One region of the Streptomyces sp. NPDC055239 genome, then DNA from elsewhere that is predicted to be linked to it. Evidence: riboswitches for the same ligand, from Rfam matches in the RefSeq annotation. Region 1 holds a riboswitch; each other region holds the start of a gene.

Region 1 (5,096 bases):
CCGGACGCGTAACGCCGCGCACCGGCCTGCGCTCGCCGTACCGGGTGGCCCGCTCAAAGGCGTGACCGATCTGCAGGACCCGTAGATCGGCACGGTGCGGCCCGACGATCTGCAGTCCGACCGGCAGTCCACCCGGAGTGAATCCGGCGGGTACCGAAAGCGCCGGGCTGCCGGTCGCCGACACCAGGTACGCCGAGCGCATCCATTCCAGGTAGTCGGACATCGCCACCCCGTCGATCTCGTCCGGGTACTCCAACTCGACGCGAAATGGCAGTACTTGACTGGTCGGCAGAATCAGGGCGTCGTACCGCTCGAAGAACTCCCGGACTCGATGGAACAGTTCGCCGTGCAGCACGGTGGCCCGCTCCAAGTCGCTGCCGGTGAGCGTTCGCCCCTGGAGTACGTTCCGCACCAGGCTTGGCTTCATCCGGTCGGACGCGGTCTCCACGAGCTCGCCGAGCGCCAGGTGGAACTGCCAGGCGCGGAAGGTCCGGAACACCTCGTCGGCGCCGGAGAGATCAGGGCAGGCCTCCTCGACCGAGCACCCGAGGTCGGCGAAGACCGTGACGGCGGGCGCGAACACATCGGTGACCGCGCGGTCGACCGGCACCGCTCCTCCCAGGTCCGGCGACCAGGCGATCCGCAGCCCCGTCAGATCCCGTTCCAACGATCCGCCGAACGCGCTTCCCGGTGTCTCCAGGGCGATCGGCGAGCGCGGGTCGGGACCTGCGACGACGGAGAGCAGCAGGGCCGCGTCCGCCACCGTGCGCGCCATCGGCCCCTGCACGGCCATCGTCGACCACGGGGTGGTGTCCGGCCAGCTCGGCACCCGGCCCGGCGAAGGGCGCAGGCCCACCACGTTGCAGAACGACGCGGGGTTGCGCAGGGAGCCGCCCATGTCGCTGCCGTCGGCCAGAGGGTGCATGCCGCACGCGAGCGCCGCCGCCGCTCCCCCGCTGCTGCCGCCCGCCGACCGCCGGAGGTCGTACGGATTGCGGGTGGCACCGAAGACCGGGTTGAAGGTGTGCGAACCGGCCGCGAACTCGGGCACGTTGGTCTTGCCGACGGTGATCGCCCCGGCGGCGCGGATGCGCTCGACGATCAGCTCGTCGCGGTCCGGGACGTTGTCGGCGAGGAGCGGGGTCCCGTAGGTGGTCCGGATGCCACGGGTGTCGTGCGTGTCCTTGTGCGCGACAGGGAGCCCGTGCAGCGGGCCGAGCGGTTCACCGCGCGCCGTCTGCTCGTCGGCGGCGTACGCCTCGTCGAGCGCGCGCTCCGCCGTGAGGGTCACTACGGCGTTCACGGCGCCGTTGACCTGCTCGATCCGGTCCAGGTGCGCCTGGACGACCTCGCGCGCGGAGAGTTCGCGGTCGCGGATCCGGGCGGCGAGTTCGCGGGCGGTGAGGTGGACGAGCTCAGCGGCATCGGGGGCTCGGTGGGCTTCAGGGCTCATACGACGCTTTCGGTCCGGGGCGGATTTCGGAGTGGTTTTCGGAGCGGTCTTCGGGGCGGTTGGCGGCCGACGTTCGTGGCCGCGTTCTCGGCATGCGCTTTCAGCGAGCGGCTGAAACACGGCGCATCGGTTGACTCCGGCGGATCACACGAACATGCTCCCCACTACGACGTTACGTACGTCCTGTACATTTTTCACAGAAGCCTTGGGGCATAGCCGCCCCCGGCAGAGGAGAGACGTGCCATGAACCGACCGTTCGCCCGCTATGTCCTGCCCGAGTTCACCGAGCGCACCACCACGGGGCAGCGGACCCTCGATCCGTACTCGAAACTGCTCGAGGAACGCATCGTCTTCCTCGGGACGCCCGTCGACGACACCTCCGCCAACGATGTGATGGCGCAGTTCATGCACCTCGAATACCTGGCGCCCGACCGCGACATCTCGCTTTACATCAACTCCCCCGGCGGCTCGTTCAGCGCCATGACGGCGATCTACGACACGATCCAGTTCGTCACCTGCGACGTGGAGACCACCTGCCTGGGCCAGGCCGCATCGGCCGCCGCCGTCCTGCTGGCCGCGGGCACCCCCGGCAAGCGATGCGCGCTGCCGGGCGCCCGGGTCCTCATCCATCAGCCCTCGCTCGCCGAGCCGATCCACGGCCAGGCCACCGACTTGGCGATCCAGGCCGACGAACTCCTGCGCACCCGGGCGCAACTGGAGAGGCTGCTCGTCCAACACACCGGCCGGAGCCCGGAGCTCGTCGCGGCCGACATCGAGCGCGACAAGATCCTGAGCGCCTCCGAGGCGGTCGAGTACGGCCTGGTGGACCGGATCGTCGCGAGCCGCAAGTCATCCCCGCGCACCCCGGACGCGAGGTGAACCACCGGTGTTGCCGCCCGAGCTCCCTCCCCTGCCCGCACTCACCCGAGCCGAGGGCGAGTTGATCGACCGATACCTCGAAGTGGTCGACCTGGTCGGCAGGATCAACCCCGCCCGCGCCTCGGACACCTACGGCGGCCTGCGCGCCGCACAGGCCCTGGTGGGCAGCGCGACCGCCCTGCGGGACGCCCTGACCCTCATGCACCAGCGGGGCGAGAGCGCCGTGCACGCGCCGACGCTGGCCCGAGCGCTCCGTGTGCTGGACGGGGAGCGGCGAGCCGGACGGGTCACCGTGCCGCCCCCGTCGGCATCCTGAGTCCCCGTCACCCCGGCCCTGGCGTCCGAACCGTCCGGGGCAGGACTCAAACGAACCAAACGGGCTACCTCGTTCGGCGTAGACATTCGTAGTCATTCGGGCCGTCCGCGGTTGCGTCAGATGTGTACGCGATGGCCGGAATTACTCGTTCCGGTGCTGGTCGAACGATCGTCGAGTGCCTCGCTCCGCTCCCGAATCAGACCTTGTCCACCTGAATGGTTCAGCCGTGAGGAGCCTCACAAAACGCCGTTTCGGCTCGGAATTCGCACCCTTGTCGGGTCAAGATCCCTTCCGACGACAAGCCCCCGCCACAGCGGCGGGGCGGTCCGGGCGGACGCCGAGTCCTGCCGCCACCCGGATGACCGGTCGACATCGGTGCATCGGCAGGAGTGGAGGACCCAGGCATGACGGGTCGGTCCGGAAGGTCCGGACGCCGACCCTTGGGGTGAAGCCGCACATCGCGGCCGGGCAACTTCGCCAGCCCGAATCCGACAGGTCATCCTTCACAGGCGGCTGACGAAGGGTTGCGCATGACCGCGCTGAAGCATGTTCCGTCGCTGCTCACCAGGGCCGGCTCCGTATCGGTCCTCACGCTCGCCGTCGTAGGCGGCACCCTCGTGGCCCCAGGGCTCACGACGGAAGCAGAGGCAGCGACTCACGGGACCAAAGCGCTCAAGATCGCTGCCTCCAAGAAAGGCTCGCCGTACCGCTGGGGAGCGACGGGGCCGCACAGGTTCGACTGCTCGGGCCTGACGCTCTACTCGTTCAAGCGCGCGGGCAAGAAGCTGCCTCGCACCGCCGCACAGCAGTACAACAAGACCCGCCACGTCTCGGCGTCGAAACGCTCCCGCGGCGACCTGGTCTTCTTCCACTCCGGCCGGAACGTCTACCACGTCGGCATCTACGCCGGGAAGGGCCGGATCTGGCACGCCCCGAAGTCGAACACCGTGGTGCGCCTCGAGAAGATCTGGACGAAGAGCGTCTGGTACGGCAGGGTGCGCTGATCACCCGTCACTGAACGCCGGCTGCCGAGCGGCGGCGGGAGCCTCACGGCTGCCGCCGCCGCTCGGCGGCCCCCGGCCGAGTCTCCGCCCGGCCCCCCGCCCGGCCCTCTGATCGGCGCGTCCACCGGGCGTGGACGGCGTCCACGCGGATACTCGTGCGCCATGGCCGAAAACAACAGTGCTCCCACCGCGGGGGACCCGCCGCCGCGCCACGAGACGAGCTTCGAGCGCGCCGACCGCAACTTCTCCGAGATCCTCCAGGAGCTGCGCGTCACGCAGGCCGGAGTGCAGATCCTCTTCGCGTTCCTGTTGACGCTCGCCTTCACCGAACGCTTCACCTCGCTCGACACGGTGCAGCGCGCCACGTACGTCACCACGCTGCTGCTCGCCGTCCTGTCCGCCGCGCTTTTCACCGCGCCTGCCGCCTTGCACAGGTGGCTGTTCGGGCAGCACTCCAAGCCGCGGATCGTGCGGGTGTCGTCACGCCTCGCCGGTATCGGCATGGTGGTCCTGGTGTTCGCGCTCGCCGGTTCCGTGCTCCTGGTCGTGGACGTGGCGGTGGGCCGCACCGGCGGGATCGTCGCGAGCGCGGGCACCCTTGTGGTGTGCGCGGGCCTCTGGGGCCTGCTTCCCGTCCTGGTGCGGCGCGGCGCGGGCAAGGGCGAGTATGACGACGACTCCGGCGGGTCGGACCGCGTCACGCCATCAGGACGGCCTCGGTGAGGAGCACCAGGCCGAGGACGCTGAGCGCGACACCTGTGCCGCCCTCGATCGCACGGGCCGTACGCGGCCTCCGCAGCCGGCGGCCGAGCCGGTCCACCAGGAGCGCGACGACCGGGAACCATACGAGGGCCAGGGCCACGATGATGGACGCCAGCAGCAGCGTCCTGGGCATCGCGGGGCTGCCCGCGGGCACGAACTGGGGCAGCACGCTGAGGAAGGTGATGGGCGCCTTGGGGTTGAGGGCGTTGGTGAGGAAGCCCTGTCGCAGACTGCCCCCGGCCGCCGCCTCTGCCTCGCCGTCCGGTGTGCCGAAGCTCTCCGGCGGACGCGCCGCCGACCGCAGGGCGCGGTAGCCGAGGTACAGCACGTAGGCCCCGCCCATGACCTGCAGCGCCCGGAAGAGCGTGGGAACCGCCGCCAGGACGGCCGCGACCCCGGCCACCGCGAGCACCGTGTGCACCACGAGCCCGCCCGCGACACCGATCGCGCAGGCGACTCCGGCGCGGCGGGAGGTGAGGGCGTTGCGTACCACCACGGCGAAGTCGGCACCCGGCATGGCGACCATGCCCGCGGCGACTCCGGTGAAGGCGACCAGTTGTGCGTCCATGACCTCAAGGCTGCCGTTCTTCTGCCTTCAGCAGGTATGTGGAATATCCTGGGTCTGCCTTAAGCAGGCGTTTATCCCCCGCGCCGACGGACAGCACCACACGGCCTCACGGCC
Region 2 (5,096 bases), on a different contig from region 1:
TCACGGCGACCGACGCCGGCGTGAGCAGCCGCTGCACCGACCGCGCCTCGGCGCGCTGCTCACGGGCGCGCTGCACGGCGAGCGAGCGGTCGGTCGGCTCCAGATCGAATTCGAGTCGTACGACGCCGTCCTCGAAGCTGCGTTTCTGCTGGTAGCCCGCGTCAGTGAACACCTTGATCATCTTGGTGTTGGCGGGAAGCACCTCGGCGGCGAAGCGGCGGATGCCGCGTTCCCTGGCGACGGCCGCGATGTGTTCGAGGAGGGTGGAGGCGACTCCCCTGCCCTGGTGGGCGTCCTGCACGAGGAAGGCGACCTCGGCCTCGTCGGCGGGCGCGCTCGCGGACATGCCGCGGGAGTCGATGCGGTCGAAGCGCACGGTGGCGATGAACTCGCCGCCCACGGTGGCCGCCAGACCCACGCGGTCCACCTGATCGTGATGGGTGAAGCGGTGGACGTCCTTGGCGGACAGGCGCGGGTAGGGGGCGAAGAAGCGGTAGTACTTCGACTCGTCCGAGACCTGCTCGTAGAAACTGACCAGGCGATCCGCGTCCTCGGCCGTGATGGGCCTGATCCGGGCGGTGCCTCCGTCACGCAGGACGACATCGGCTTCCCAGTGGGAGGGATATGCCTGCCGGTCCGACGGGGTCTGCATGGGGCCCAGGGTACGGGTCGCGGGGGCGCCTCGGCCGGGGCAGGCTAGGAGTCGTCGAAGGGCGGGACGTGGGCCCGTGGCACGAGGACGTACGGTCGACGGGGCAGGGGCCGTCGGTCCACGCCGTACGGACGGACGGCCGGCGGAGCACGCGTGATCGCATGAGACACTGGTCTAGACAAGTGTGAGACACCTGGAAGGGCAGCAACACATGGCTGAGCGCCGCGTCAACGTCGGCTGGGCCGAGGGCCTTCACGCCCGACCCGCCTCCATCTTCGTCCGCGCGGCAACCGCCGCCGGCGTCCCCGTGACGATCGCCAAGGCTGACGGCAACCCCGTGAACGCCGCCTCCATGCTCGCGGTGCTCGGTCTGGGCGCGCAGGGCGGCGAGGAGATCGTGCTCGCTTCCGACGCCGAGGGCGCGGACGCCGCTCTCGACCGTCTGGCGAAGCTGGTCGCGGACGGTCTCGAGGAGCTCCCCGAGACCGTCTAGTAGAGACTGGTACTCATACGCCGAAGGGCCCGCCCGAAATAGGGGCGGGCCCTTCGGCGCTTCTGTTTCCCACTAACGAATATCAGAGCCACATTCCCTGAACATCCTGCATTCGGGCAGCCGAAATAATCCCGCGCCCCCCTCTGTCGAATAGCACTTCTTTGTATACGGCGCCTCTGTTAATGACGGAGACCCACCGTGTTTACGGCATGTTGCGAATCCCTCACACGATCACGTCCCGCGACCCGATGACCTTTCGGGGGAAAGCGCAGCCGGTGGGCGGCCGTCGCCCGTTCCGCGTGGGCCGCGGCGAGCGACCTGGCCCGTTCCGCGTCCCCGCGTGCGACCGCGTCGACGATCGCGGCGTGCTCCGCCCAGGACTCCGCGGGAGCGGCCGAGGTCTCGACGACGTACATCCAGGCGATCTTGTGCCGGAGCTGGGTGAGCAGCGCCGTGAGGCCCTGGCTGCCGGACGACTGGGCGAGCGTCTCGTGGAACCAGCCGCCCAGTGAGCGCAGATCATCGCTCTGACCGCCCCTCGAACGCTCCTGGCCGAGCCTGACGAGGCCGCGCAGGACCTTCAGGTGCGCCTCCGTGCGGCGCTGAGCGGCGCGGGCCGCACCGAGCGGCTCCAGGAGCATGCGTATCTCCAGGAGGTCGGCCGCCTCCTGCTCGGTGGGCTCCGCGACGCACGCGCCCGCGTGCCTGCGCGTGACGACGAAACCCTCGGCCTCCAGGGTGCGCAGGGCCTCGCGCACGGGGACGCGGGAGACTCCGTAGCGGCGCGCGAGCAGTTCCTCGGTGAGCCGGCCACCCCGTTCGTAGACACCGGAGACGATGTCGTCCCGGATGGCCGTGCATACCGAGTGCGCGGGAATGCGCATGACCTGACCTCCGCCTTAATCCCCGCGAAACGCGGTCGATCGACGCCTTTTCAGTGACCCTATTGCAGAGCGGCTGAATTTCCGATGGCAGGCCGAAATCCATGGATATATTTTGGCCAAAGGCGATCGGCGCGGGTACAGGTACGGCGGGTACAGGTACGGCGGGTACGGCGAAAGCCCCGGCTCTCGACGAGCCGGGGCTTTCGGCGGATCAGCTTTCGGTGGAGCAGCTTTCGCCGGATCAGACGCCGACGTCGTGCGCGCGGAGGTACGCGATCGGGTCGATGTCCGTGCCGTAGTCCTCGCCGGTGCGGGCCTCGAAGTGGAGGTGCGGGCCGCTGGAGTTGCCGGTGGAGCCCGAGAGGCCGATCTGCTGGCCCGGGGTGACGGCCTGGCCGACGGTGACGCCGAGGGACGACATGTGGCCGTACTGGGTGTACGTGCCGTCGTTCATCTTGATGACCACGTTGTTGCCGTAGGCACCGCCCCAGCCGGCCTCGACGACGGTGCCGGAGCCGACGGCGTGGACCGAGGTGCCTGACGCGGCGTGGAAGTCGATGCCGGTGTGGCTGCCGGAGGACCACATGCCGCCGCCGGTCTGGTAGCCCGTGGAGACGTACGAGCCGGTGATCGGGGAGACGTAGCTGTTGAGGCGCTTGCGCTCGGCCTCGCGAGCGGCACGCTCCTTGGCCTCGCGCTCCTTCTTGGCCTTGGCCTTCGCCTCGGCCTCGGCCTTGCGCTTGGCCTCCTCGGCCTTCTTCTTTGCGGCTTCTTCGGCCTTCTTGGCCGCTGCCGCGTCGTCGGCGGCCTGCTGCTGGGCAGCGGCCTGCGCGTCGATGCCGGCGGCGAGCGAGTCGCCGACGGAGATCGCCTGGGTGAGGCCGGTGTGCTCGAGAGCCGCGGCGTCGTCGGCGGCGAGGGCCGGAGCGGCCAGGCCTCCAATGACACCGGTGGTGGTGAGGGCGGCGACGCCCGCCACGTTCGCGGTCGTACGCGTGAGGCGGCTCGGGCGACGGTGCTTCCCGGTGGCACGGGTGAACGCCATGAAGCGGCTGATCCTTTCCTTCCTTCTCGCCTACCGGGTTAGCTGACGGGTTCGGAGCAGGAAGGTCTCCTACGAGTCCCTCGCCTCACGGCAAGGTTCCCGATTCACCCCAAGGGGACATGTGGGTCCCCGGCTCCCCTGGCTCGCGCCGTACGGGGACTCGGCGATGACTGTCCGGTGCCGCGGCTGCGGCGTACTGCATGACGAACAGCCGGACCGAACGCTAAGCGGGGCGCCTTTCGAACGACAAACAGATCAGAGCTTTTGTAGCGCACGCCACAGGGCAGACACGTAACCTCCATACTAATTCGGACATATGGGGACCCCGGTGGCAAATTCCAGCCACCGGGGTCCCCATATGTCCTGACTGTCACTCAGCCCGTGACCACACTCACTTCACCGATGCCGAGCGCCCTGACGGGCTCCTCGATCTGCGCGGCGTCACCGACGAGCACCGTCACCAGGCGGTCCTGGGGGAAGGCGCTCACCACGGCAGCGGTGGCCTCCACGGTGCCGGTCGCGGCCAACTGGCGGTACAACTGCGCCTGGAAGTCGTCCGGAAGGTGCTGCTCGACCTGATCGGCGAGGGTGGCGGCGACGGACGCGGCCATCTCGTACTTGAGCGGGGCGACGCCCACCAGGTTCTGCACGGCGACATCGCGCTCGGCGTCCGTCAGACCGTCGGCGGCGAGGGTGCGCAGCACCTTCCACAGGTCCTCGAGCGCCGGTCCCGTGGACTCGGTGTCCACCGAGCCGCTGATTGCCAGCATCGCGGCACCCGTGCCGTCCGGGGCGGAACGCAGGACCTGGGCGAACGACCGTACGCCGTAGGTGTATCCCTTCTCCTCGCGCAGGACGCGGTCCAGGCGCGAGGTGAGGGTGCCGCCGAGGCAGTACGTACCGAGCACCTGCGCGGGCCAGACGCGGTCGTGCCGGTCCGGCCCTACGCGGCCGATGAGCAGCTGCGTCTGGACGGCGCCGGGGCGGTCCACGATGACGACACGCCCGGTGTCGTCGGCGGTCACCGGGGGCACCGGGCGCGGCTGGGCCGTGCCACCCGTCCAGGCGCCGATGGTGTCGGCGAGGACGGCGTCAAGGTCGACGCCGGTCAGGTCGCCCACGACGACCGCGGTGGCCGTGGCGGGACGCACGTGCTTCTCGTAGAAAGCGCGCACCGCCGCCGAGTCGATGGCGGTGACCGTCTCCTCGGTGCCCTGGCGGGGGCGCGACATGCGCGACGTCGCCGGGAACAGCTGCCGCGAGAGCTCCTTGGCGGCGCGGCGGCCCGGGTTGGCGGCCTCGTGCGGGATCTCGTCCAGGCGGTTGCGTACGAGGCGTTCGATCTCGCTGTCCGCGAAGGCGGGGGCGCGCAGGGCGTCGGAGAGCAGGCCGAGCGCCTTCGGGAGGCGGGAGACCGGGACTTCGAGGGAGACGCGGACGCCGGGGTGGTCGGCGTGCGCGTCCATGGAGGCGCCACAGCGGTCGAGTTCCGCGGCGAAGTCCTCGGCAGAGTGCTTGTCGGTGCCTTCGTTGAAGGCCCTCGCCATGATCGTGGCGACTCCGTCGAGGCCCGCGGGCTCGGCGTCGAGCGGCGCCTCCAGGTGGATCTCCACGGCGACGACCTGCTGGCCGGGGCGGTGGCAGCGCAGCACGGTGAGGCCGTTGTCCAGGGTGGCGCGCTCGGGCGCGGGGAAGGCCCACGGCCGTGCGGTGCCCGCCTGGGGCTGGGGGTGGAACTGCATCGTCGCGGCCTCGGTCACTTCGCCGCCTCCTCTTCGTCCTCGTCGGTGGCTTCGGCGCCCTCAGGGGCCGCTGTGCCCTCTACGGGCTCGTACACGAGCACCGCGCGGTTGTCGGGGCGCAGGCGGGCCGCCGCGGCCGCCTTGACCTCATCGGCGGTGACGTCCAGGACGCGCCCGACGGCGGTCAGGGCGAGCTGCGGGTCGCCGAACAGGACGGCGTACCGGCACAGTTCGTCCGCGCGTCCCGACACCGTGGAGAGCCGGTCGAGCCACTCGCGCT
Region 3 (5,096 bases), on a different contig from region 1:
GCGACCCCCGCAGCCTGCCCCGCAGGGGCACACACCCCCATGCCCGAGGCCCAGGGGCCAGCACAGCCAGAGCTCTTCACCTGGGAGTTCGCCACCGATCCCTACCCCGCCTACGCCTGGCTGCGCGAGCACGCCCCCGTGCACAAGACCCGGCTCCCCAGCGGCGTGGAGGCTTGGCTCGTCACGCGGTACGTCGATGCCAAGCAGGCGCTCGCCGATCCGCGGCTCAGCAAGAATCCGGCCCATCACGGTGAGCCCGCGCACGCGAAGGGCAAGACCGGGATCCCGGGCGAGCGCAGTGCGAACCTCATGACGCATCTGCTCAACATCGACCCGCCGGACCACACCCGCCTCCGCCGCCTCGTCTCCAAGGCCTTCACGCCCCGCCGCGTTGCCGAATTCGCGCCACGGGTTCAGGAGTTGACGGACCGTCTCATCGACCAGTTCGTCGAGAAGGGAGAGGCCGACCTCATTCACGACTTCGCCTTTCCGCTCCCCATCTACGCCATCTGCGACCTGCTCGGGGTGCCCCGCGAGGACCAGGACGACTTCCGTGACTGGGCGGGGATGATGATCCGCCACGGGGGAGGCCCCAGGGGCGGGGTCGCCAGGTCCGTGAAGAAGATGCGCGGCTATCTCGCCGAGCTGATCCACCGCAAGCGTCTCGAACCCGGCGACGACCTCATCTCGGGGCTCATTCGCGCCTCCGACCACGGCGAGCACCTCACGGAGAACGAGGCCGCCGCGATGGCCTTCATCTTGCTTTTTGCCGGATTCGAGACGACCGTGAACCTCATCGGCAACGGCACCTATGCCCTCCTCACCCACCCCGAACAGCGCGAGCGGCTCCAGGGCTCTCTCAGGGACGGCGACACCGGTCTCCTGGACACCGGGCTCGAGGAGCTCCTGCGCTTCGACGGGCCCGTCGAACTCGCCACCTGGCGGTTCGCCACCGAGCGGCTGACCGTCGGAGGGGAGGACATCGCCGTCGGCGACCCCGTCCTCGTCGTCCTCGCCGCGGCCGATCGCGACCCGGAGCGCTTCGACCGACCGGACACGCTCGACCTCTCCCGCCGCGACAACCAACACCTCGGCTACGGCCATGGCATTCATTACTGTCTCGGCGCACCGCTTGCCCGGCTCGAAGGGCAGACCGCCCTCGCGACGCTTCTGCGGCGCCTTCCTGACCTGCGACTCGCGGCGGAACCTGACGATTTGAGATGGCGTGGCGGGCTCATCATGCGTGGACTCCGCACGCTGCCCGTGGAGTTCGCGCCCGCACAGCAGAGCAAATATCAGCCATCTGAAACGCCGTCCAGCTGACATGCCGTCAAGACTGTGACTTTCACGTGATCTCCGCTGCATCGACTTGTGACAAGCGTTCGACTCCCGCTACGTTCACCGACGACCCGGCCTCCGGTGCCGCAGTCGTCGCTCCAGTCACGCGAAAGGCAACCGCATGCTCTCCGGCAATGGTCGTCACCGACGCCCCCGCCAGGCCCCGGCCCTGATCGTCGCGGCAGGAGTCGCAGGATCGGCCATCGCCATCCCGCTGCTCGGCGCCACCAGCGCGAGCGCGGCGGACGCCGCCACGTGGGACAAGGTCGCGGAGTGCGAGAGCGGCGGGGCCTGGAGCGCGGACGCGAAGAACGGGTACTACGGCGGTCTCCAGTTGTCGCAGCAGGTCTGGGAGGACAACGGCGGCCTCGACTACGCGCCCAGCGCCGATCAGGCCAGCCGCTCGCAGCAGATCTCCGTGGCCGAGAAGGTTCTCGACGATCAGGGGACCAAGGCCTGGCCGAGCTGTGCGCCGGTCGCAGGGCTCACCCAGGACGGCGCCGCCGCCGACGTCGACCCGGGCGCTCCGATCACGACGACGCCTTCCGGCGGGTCGACGGAGTCGGCCGACCCCGGCGAGTCGGACCACTCGGACGACTCGGATGACGCGGATGAGCCGAGCGCGTCGCCGAGCGATTCGGCCGACCCCTCGGACAGCGCCAAGTCTTCGGACAAGCCCTCGGATGAGTCCGGCAAGTCCGGCAAGTCCGGCAAGTCCGGCGATGAGGTGCGAGACAAGAATCACGACGAGTCAGGTGATTCGGATGATTCCGACGACTCAGGCAAGTCAGGGCAGAGCGATGAGACTTCGCCGACCCCCACCACCACCCCCACCGCCGGTGAGGGTGAAGGCCGCCACCGGGGCGACAGCGCGGACGGCAAGGTGTCCGGCGGCGACTCCCGCGAGGGTTCGGGCCGGCACGCCTCCCGTGGCGACGAGCGCCAGCAGGACGGCTCGGACGGGACGTACACGGTCCGCTCCGGAGACAACCTCTGGGCCATCGCCGACGACCTCGACGTGAAGGGCGGGTGGACCGAGCTGTACGCCGAGAACGAGAAGGCCGTCGGCTCCGACCCCGATCTCATTCTTCCCGGTCAGAGCCTCGATTTGGGCGAAAAGTAGGGGAAGTTGGTGACTCGCTTTGCGCCTGATGTCCCAATTGGCGCAAGTGAGACATGGGTCTCAGAAGCCCTGATCGTCTTTGGAAATCGGCCGATGTCATGCCTACGGTCGTGACCGCTCGCCACAGCGGGCCCCGCCGGTCGGTACGCCGAGTCCTGCCAACGGCCGTTCGGGAACAGTCGTCGCGTAAGCGCCGTAGGCAGGAGCGGGGGAACCAAGGTTTCCGCCGGGCCCGGCCGTTCAGCATCGCGAGAGCGATGCGGAGGAACGGACGGGAACGGCTAGGGGTTAAGTCGCGCTCAAGGAAGCGCGGCCGGGCAACTTCATCGGCCCGAACCCGACAGCTCACCTCGCAGGCGTCGGTGAGGGGATCACTCATGCTGTTTTCCAGCAAGGGCAAGCACCGCCGCCCGTCCAAGGCCACCCGTGTCGCCACGCTCGCAGGCGTCACCGGTGTCGCGGTAGCAGCCCCGCTGATGGCGGCCGGCTCGGCCTCCGCAGCGACGAACTCCCAGTGGGACGCCGTCGCCCAGTGCGAGTCCGGCGGCAACTGGTCGATCAACACCGGCAACGGCTACACGGGCGGCCTGCAGTTCTCGTCGTCCACCTGGGCGGCGTACGGCGGCACGAAGTACGCGTCCAGCGCCGACCAGGCCTCCAAGGCCCAGCAGATAGAGATCGGCGAGAAGGTCCTCGCGGGCCAGGGCAAGGGTGCCTGGCCGAGCTGCGGCGTCGGCCTCTCGGGCGCCTCCAACGAGGGTGGCGGTGCGCAGGAGAGCGCCCCGCAGCAGACCCAGGAGCAGCCCAAGAACGAGCCCAGCGCGCAGACCGAGCAGCCGCAGCAGGCCGCTCCGAAGCAGGCGGCTCCGAAGGCCGAGGCTCCGAAGACCGAGTCCAAGAAGACCGTCGAGACCCCGACCGGCAAGACGGTCAAGAAGGGCGACGGCGAGTACAAGGTCAAGAAGGGCGACACCCTCTCCAAGATCGCCGAGGCGAAGGACGTCAAGGGCGGCTGGCACAAGGTGTACAAGCTCAACGGCGACATCATCGACAACGCCGACATGATCTTCCCGGGTCAGCAGCTGCACCTCAGCTAAGAGGAGCCTGCTGCAGCTCGGCCGAGAAGCTGAGAGTGGCGGCGGCGCTTCGGCGGAGGCGCCGCCTGCCCCATCCCCGTCCCCACGGGTCCACCCCGCCCCGGTGCGCGTATCCCCCGTACGCACCGGGGCGGGGTTTGTTTTGTTCCGTTCGGAAACTTTTTGCTCTCGGTTTGTCCATAGGGCGGCGGCTCGGCTCGCTCTTGCCCGGGAGCCGGTTAGGCTCGTGTCCGCGAGGCCAACGCCCCGCGTACCCGCGTCACATCCCAGAAGGAGATGCTCGTGCCGTCCATCGACGTCGTCGTAGCCCGGGAAATCCTGGACTCCCGAGGCAACCCCACGGTCGAGGTCGAGGTCGGCCTCGACGACGGCAGCACGGGTCGTGCCGCCGTTCCGTCCGGTGCGTCCACCGGTGCTTTCGAGGCCATCGAACTCCGTGACGGTGACCCCAACCGTTACCAGGGCAAGGGCGTGGAGAAGGCCGTCCTCGCCGTCATCGAGCAGATCGGCCCGGAGCTCGTCGGGTACGACGCGACCGAGCAGCGCCTGATCGACCAGGCGATGTTCGACCTCGACGCCACCGACAACAAGGGCTCGCTCGGCGCCAACGCCATCCTCGGCGTCTCGCTCGCCGTCGCGCACGCCGCGTCGGAGGCCTCCGACCTGCCGCTCTTCCGCTACCTCGGCGGTCCGAACGCGCACCTGCTGCCCGTTCCGATGATGAACATCCTGAACGGCGGGTCGCACGCCGACTCGAACGTCGACATCCAGGAGTTCATGATCGCGCCGATCGGCGCCGAGTCGTTCTCCGAGGCCCTGCGCTGGGGCACCGAGGTCTACCACACGCTGAAGAAGGTCCTGAAGGACAAGGGCCTCTCCACCGGCCTGGGCGACGAGGGCGGCTTCGCCCCGAACCTGGACTCCAACCGCGCCGCGCTCGACCTCATCCTCGAGGCCATCAAGCAGGCCGGTTACGTCCCCGGTGAGCAGATCGGCCTCGCCCTCGACGTCGCCGCTTCCGAGTTCTACAAGGACGGCAAGTACGAGTTCGAGGGCAAGTCCCGCTCGGCCGCCGAGATGACCGAGTACTACGAGGGCCTCGTCGCCTCGTACCCGCTCGTCTCCATCGAGGACCCGCTGTTCGAGGACGACTGGGCCGGCTGGAACGTCATCACCGAGAAGCTCGGCGAGAAGGTCCAGCTCGTGGGCGACGACCTGTTCGTCACCAACCCGGAGCGCCTGGCCCGTGGCATCGAGGAGAAGTCGGCCAACGCGCTTCTGGTGAAGGTCAACCAGATCGGCTCGCTGACCGAGACCCTGGACGCCGTCGAGATGGCCCAGCGCAGCGGCTTCAAGTGCATGATGTCGCACCGCTCCGGCGAGACCGAGGACGTCACCATCGCCGACCTGGCCGTCGCCACCAACTGCGGCCAGATCAAGACCGGCGCCCCGGCCCGCTCCGAGCGCGTCGCCAAGTACAACCAGCTGCTGCGCATCGAGGAGATCCTCGACGACGCCGCGGTCTACGCGGGCCGTTC
Region 4 (5,096 bases), on a different contig from region 1:
GCGGACTGCTCCTGGCGATGAGCCTGCACGCCCTGTGGAACGGCTCGGCGAGCTTCGGGGACTACGGCTTCTTCGCCGTGTACGCGCTCTTCATGCTGCCGTCGTTCGGCCTGCTCACCTGGCTGGTGATCTGGACCAGGCAGCGCGGCCTGCGCATCGTGCGCGCGGAACTGCCCGCGTACGCGCTCGCGGGCTGGCTCACCGCGCCGGAGCCGTACGCCCTGGGCACGATGCGCGCCCGCACGCTCGCCCGCGACTACGCCTCGTACACGCAGGGCAAGGCCGCGGCGCGCACGGTCGCCCAGTACGAGACGTACGCGACCTCCCTCGCGCTCCTGCGGCACCGGGGGCGCAAGGGCCGCGCGGGCTCCGACTTCGTCGTACGGGAGCGGGAACTGCTGCACGCGCTGTGGGAGCGCCGCGAGGCGGCACGGCCCGCACTCGCCTACGCGGCGCGCGCGACAGCACCGGTACTCGTACCGATGCCGCCGCCGTACGGGTACCCGCAGCCCTACCAACAGCCCTATCCGCAGCAGCAGAACCCCTACGGATATCCGTACGCCGCCCGGCCCGCGATGCCCTACCCCGCGTACAACCCCTACCGGGGCTAGGCGGAAGCCGCCGTGAGCGTCGCCACCTCGGACTCCGTCAGTTCGAGCTCCCCCACCGCGAGCAGCGCGGGCAGCTGCTCGACCGTACGGGCCGACGCGATCGGCGCCGCCACCGTCGGCTGAGCCGCGAGCCACGCCAGGGCCACGGTCGCGATCTCGGCGCCGCGGGCCTGCGCGACCTCGTCGAGCGCGGCGAGCACCCGTCGGCCACGCTCGGTCTCCAGGTGCTTGCCCGCGCCCTCGGCCCGCGCGCTGTCGACCTGCGTGCCCGGGCGGTACTTGCCGGTCAGGAAGCCGGAGGCGAGCGCGTAGTACGGGACGGCGGCCAGGCCGGAGCGCGATGCGACCTGCTCGAGCGAGCCCTCGTACGTGTCGCGCGAGACGAGGTTGTAGTGCGGCTGCAGCGCCGAGTAGCGCGCGAGGCCCTCGCGGTCGGAGAAGTCGAGGAACTCCTGGAGCCGCTCGGCGGTCACGTTGGACGCGGCGATGGCGCGGACATTGCCGGACGTCACCAGGTCGTCGAGCGCGCCGATGATCTCCTCGACGGAGACGGTCGGGTCGTCGTAGTGCGTGTAGAAGAGGTCGATGTAGTCCGTGCGCAGGCGGCGCAGCGACTCCTCGGCACCGGACTTGATGGTGTTGGCGGAGAGACCCTTGTAATCGGGGTGGGCGCCGACCTTCGTGGCGAGGACGACGTCGGAACGGTTGCCGCGCGCGGCGAGCCAGTTGCCGATGACGTGCTCGGACTCGCCGCCCTTGTTGCCGGGCACCCAGGCCGAGTAGACGTCGGCGGTGTCGATGAAGTTGCCGCCGGCGGCGGTGTAGGCGTCGAGCACGGAGAAGGACTGCGCCTCGTCGGCCGTCCAGCCGAAGACGTTGCCGCCCAGGGCGAGCGGGAAGACGTCGAGGTCGGACGAGCCGAGCTTGCGGAGAGAAGTCATACGGAACTCAACGCCCATACGGACCGCAGCATTCCGCACAACTCATGCGCATAACTCGGAAAGTGGGCGTGCCGAACCGGCAGCCCTGACGTCGGGGGGTTGTCGCCAGGACCGCCGGAGTTCAGATGCTGCTTCAGAGAGGCTGCTGCAGAGCGGCGGTCAGAGCGACTGGCCCTTGCCGCGCAGCCAAGCCGCCGGGTCGACGCCGGTCGAGTCGCCGCCCGGGTGGACCTCCAGGTGGAGGTGGGCCCCCGTCACGTTGCCGGTCGCGCCGACACGGCCGATGACCTCGCCGGTGGTGACCTTCTGGCCGACGCTGACGCTCATCGACGACTGGTGGCAGAACCACAGCTCGGTGCCGTCGTCGAGCTCCAGGACCGTGCGGTAGCCGTACGCCCCCGCCCAGCCGGCCTCCTTGATGGTGCCGGAGTGGATGGCCTTGATCGGCGTACCCGTCGGAGCCGCGAAGTCCAGGCCCGTGTGGTACCCGGAGGACCACATGGAGCCGGGCTGACCGAAGGTGCCGGTGAGCGTGTACGAGCCGACGGGCAGTGTGTAGCTCTTCGCGAGCTTGGCAAGGCGCTCCGCCTCTGCCTTCTTCTTGGCCTCCGCCTCGGCCTTCTTCTTCGCGGCGGCCTTCTCGGCGGCGATCTTCTTCTCGGCCGCGGTCTGCTTGGCGGCGGCCTGTGCGGCTGCCTGCTTGACGGCGGCTTCTTCGGCCGCCTTCTGGACCGCGGCGTCCGCCTGGTCCTGCTGGTTCTCGGCCTGCTCCATGATGCGGGCCCGCAGCGCCTCGCCCGCGTCCGTGCTGCCCTGCTCGGCGTCGGCGGTGCTGAGACCGGCGGCGCTCAGCGGCGCGGCGGCCACCGCGACGCCGCTCTCCGCGGCGGCGGAGTCGGAGGAATCGGAGCCGTCGGATATCAAAGACCCCACGCCCGGGAGCGACTTGGCCTCCGGCAGCGAGTCCGTGACGGCCGAGAGGTCCGGCATCTCTATGGAGACCGGGGGCTTGCCGCCCTGCGCGGTGGCGATGCCGCCCGCGCCGACGGCGGCGATGACGCCTACACCGAGAACCGTGGAGCTGCGGGCGAGCCCGCCACCGCCCCGCTTGTGGACGCGGTGCCTGCCGCGGACCGGGCGGACGGACTCCTCGGTGGGATTCCATTCCTCCCAGGAATTGTCGTCGTACCCGCCGAAATCGTCGTCATTCGGTACATAAGTGCCTTGGGGGGCAGGGCGGTTGGACGCCACCGGGGCGCACTCCTTTCCTTCCTTCTCGCCTACCGGGTTAGCTGACGGGTTCGGAGCAGGAAGGTCTCCTACGAGCATCTGGCACGGATGCACAGATGACCGATTCACCCCAATTGGTGGTTCCCCGGCTCCCTTGCGGGATTAGGCGCGTGCGCGCGGAGCCGACTCGAGTGTCGGTTGGGACGACCGCGCTGCGTTATCGAACGTTAATAGACAGCAGGGTCGTATTCCAAGCTGTTCCAGTTGATCGTTAACGGATCTGGCCGGTACTTACCGGGACACGGAGGGCTGGAACGGGTCGAGTTGACCCCACTTCTTCACACACCGGAGCTTCACATCTCCTTGACAGTGCGTCAGTTGTTATGCGGAGTGGTGTCCTTCAGTCACGGCCCGTGACATCGATCTCCGTACGAGACGTGGCGTCACCCGTCACCAACGGCCGCCGCACCACGAGCAGCGCCATGTCGTCGGTCGTGCCGCCCCCGGTGTGCCGCCGCACTTCCTCGGTGAGCGTGGCGAGGAGCGCGTCCGGACCATTGGGTCCCGGGAAGATCCGGCCGCCGAGCCGGGCGGCGGGATCGTAGAACTCGCCCCGGCTGTCACGCGCCTCGGAGAGCCCGTCGGTGTGGAGCAGGAGCATCGCCCCCGGCGGGAACTCCGTCTCGTCCGCGCGATCCGGCCAGGCACCCAGTTCGCCCATCCCGAGCGGCAGCGCGGGCTCGGTCGCGGACAGGACGCACAGCCGCCCGTCGCCGCGCAGGAGCAGCGGTCCCGGGTGCCCACGATTGATGAGGCGTACGAGACCGTCGCTGTGCGGGATCTCCGCGAGGATGGCGGTGGTGAACCCCTCGAAGTCGTCGAGCCCGTCGCGCCGCGTGCCCTCACGCGCGAGGGCACGCTCGAGGCGCTGCGCCACCGCCTCCAGCGTGGCCTCCTGCTCGGCGGCCTCCCGGAACGCCCCGATGACGACGGCGACGGCCGCCACCGCTCCCATGCCCTTTCCTCGTACGTCGCCGACGATGACGCGTACGCCGTGCGGGGTGTCCTGAACGGCGTACAGATCACCCCCGATGAACGCGTCGGCCTCCGCTGCCTCGTACCGCGCCGCGACGTCGAGCCCGCCGATCCGGGGATCCGGCTGCGGCAGTACGGCGCGCTGGGCGGCCTCTGCGATGGAACGGGCGGAGGCGAGCTGTTCGTCGCCGCGGCGCACGACGCGGTTGATGAGGACGGCGAGCACGGCGACGGTCACCACGGTGAACACCTCGGTGATGGCGTCGACGTCGGTGCCGGTGTTGGTCTTGAAGTGCAGGCCGAGCACGGCGACGGAGGTACCGGCGCCGATGAGGGTGGTGCTGAGCAGCGAGTAGAAGGGGGCGGCGACGAGCGGGGCGGCCGCGAAGAGGGGCGCGGCGGTGAACTGGGGCGGGGTCGAGATGTCGTAGACGATGCCTACGACGATGAGCAGCAGCGGAAGCGCCCGTACGAACGCCCGCTCGTGCCTGACAGTGGGGCTCTTGCTGTGAGCCCCGCGCGGCCGCTTGCCGGGACCTCGACTGCCAAGGCGTCTGCTGCCAGGGCCTCGACTGCCGGGACCCCGGCTCGCGGACTTGCCGCCCGCACGCTTGCCGGCGCCCTCACGCTTGCCCGCGCCCTCGCCCGCACTCGCACCCTCTCCCTGCCCCATGCCCGTCACCCCCTCCCCCTGGCCGCCGCTTCCTCCTCGCTGCCCCACCGGTCTTCTCCTGCCGAATCCCGCGGCCAGGACCAGATCCATGACCGCGCTCGTCCAGGGTTCCCGGAGCGACGGCGCGGGGCGACCGGTGTGGGCCGACCGGGTTAGCGCCGGCCAGAGGCCCCTAGGGCGTACCGACCGGCTGCGGGGCGAGGCGCCCCGTCCGGGAGAGGCCGCGCAGGGCGAGCGCGCAGATGGCGCCCAGGGCCGCGAGGCCGAGCCACAGCACGGCGGGCGCGGACCGGGTGGCGCCCAGGAGGGCGCCGGTCGCGAGGTTCCCCGCGGTGATGCCGATGCCGCACACCGTGTTGTAGAGGCCGTAGTGCGTGGCCACCCACCGGTCGCCGGACAGCGCGACGACCGTCTCCATCTCGAACGGGTAGAGCACGGCCGTCGCCCCCGCGAGCCCCGCCGCGCACACAAGGAGCCCCGCGACCCCGACGTACCCCGATCCGCCGAGCGCGGGCGGCAGGAACGACGCCCCGAGCAGCCCGAGCCCGGCGACCAGACACTGCTCCCGCGTCCACGTGCGTCGGCACAGGTCCGTGATCCGCAGCT

The links. Region 1 has a riboswitch for cyclic di-AMP ahead of ACWFRJ_RS22865 (C40 family peptidase). Riboswitches for the same ligand answer to the same signal wherever they lie in the genome.
Region 2: linked by a shared signal. The riboswitch ahead of ACWFRJ_RS37830 (M23 family metallopeptidase) and the one ahead of ACWFRJ_RS22865 (C40 family peptidase) in region 1 are both predicted to bind cyclic di-AMP.
Region 3: linked by a shared signal. The riboswitch ahead of ACWFRJ_RS21840 (transglycosylase family protein) and the one ahead of ACWFRJ_RS22865 (C40 family peptidase) in region 1 are both predicted to bind cyclic di-AMP.
Region 4: linked by a shared signal. The riboswitch ahead of ACWFRJ_RS36100 (M23 family metallopeptidase) and the one ahead of ACWFRJ_RS22865 (C40 family peptidase) in region 1 are both predicted to bind cyclic di-AMP.

What each region holds. Positions count from the first base shown of each region.
Region 1 covers NZ_JBSGRD010000007.1:91,290-96,385, reverse strand. The annotation lists gene ACWFRJ_RS22880 (amidase) at 1-1,453, opposite strand, end outside; gene ACWFRJ_RS22875 (ATP-dependent Clp protease proteolytic subunit) at 1,697-2,332, shown strand; gene ACWFRJ_RS22870 (hypothetical protein) at 2,340-2,648, shown strand; cyclic di-AMP (ydaO/yuaA leader) riboswitch at 3,012-3,175, shown strand; gene ACWFRJ_RS22865 (C40 family peptidase) at 3,179-3,652, shown strand; gene ACWFRJ_RS22860 (DUF6328 family protein) at 3,815-4,375, shown strand; gene ACWFRJ_RS22855 (LysE family translocator) at 4,350-4,982, opposite strand.
Region 2 covers NZ_JBSGRD010000016.1:105,104-110,199, forward strand. The annotation lists gene ACWFRJ_RS37815 (bifunctional acetate--CoA ligase family protein/GNAT family N-acetyltransferase) at 1-652, opposite strand, end outside; gene ACWFRJ_RS37820 (HPr family phosphocarrier protein) at 864-1,145, shown strand; gene ACWFRJ_RS37825 (GntR family transcriptional regulator) at 1,325-2,029, opposite strand; gene ACWFRJ_RS37830 (M23 family metallopeptidase) at 2,271-3,074, opposite strand; cyclic di-AMP (ydaO/yuaA leader) riboswitch at 3,087-3,250, opposite strand; gene ACWFRJ_RS37835 (M16 family metallopeptidase) at 3,449-4,834, opposite strand; gene ACWFRJ_RS37840 (M16 family metallopeptidase) at 4,831-5,096, opposite strand, start outside.
Region 3 covers NZ_JBSGRD010000006.1:328,537-333,632, forward strand. The annotation lists gene ACWFRJ_RS21830 (cytochrome P450 family protein) at 1-1,323, shown strand, start outside; gene ACWFRJ_RS21835 (transglycosylase family protein) at 1,460-2,461, shown strand; cyclic di-AMP (ydaO/yuaA leader) riboswitch at 2,643-2,835, shown strand; gene ACWFRJ_RS21840 (transglycosylase family protein) at 2,839-3,558, shown strand; gene eno (phosphopyruvate hydratase) at 3,835-5,096, shown strand, end outside.
Region 4 covers NZ_JBSGRD010000014.1:271,266-276,361, reverse strand. The annotation lists gene ACWFRJ_RS36110 (PrsW family intramembrane metalloprotease) at 1-611, shown strand, start outside; gene ACWFRJ_RS36105 (aldo/keto reductase) at 608-1,552, opposite strand; gene ACWFRJ_RS36100 (M23 family metallopeptidase) at 1,712-2,803, opposite strand; cyclic di-AMP (ydaO/yuaA leader) riboswitch at 2,815-2,961, opposite strand; gene ACWFRJ_RS36095 (PP2C family protein-serine/threonine phosphatase) at 3,183-4,490, opposite strand; gene ACWFRJ_RS36090 (MFS transporter) at 4,663-5,096, opposite strand, start outside.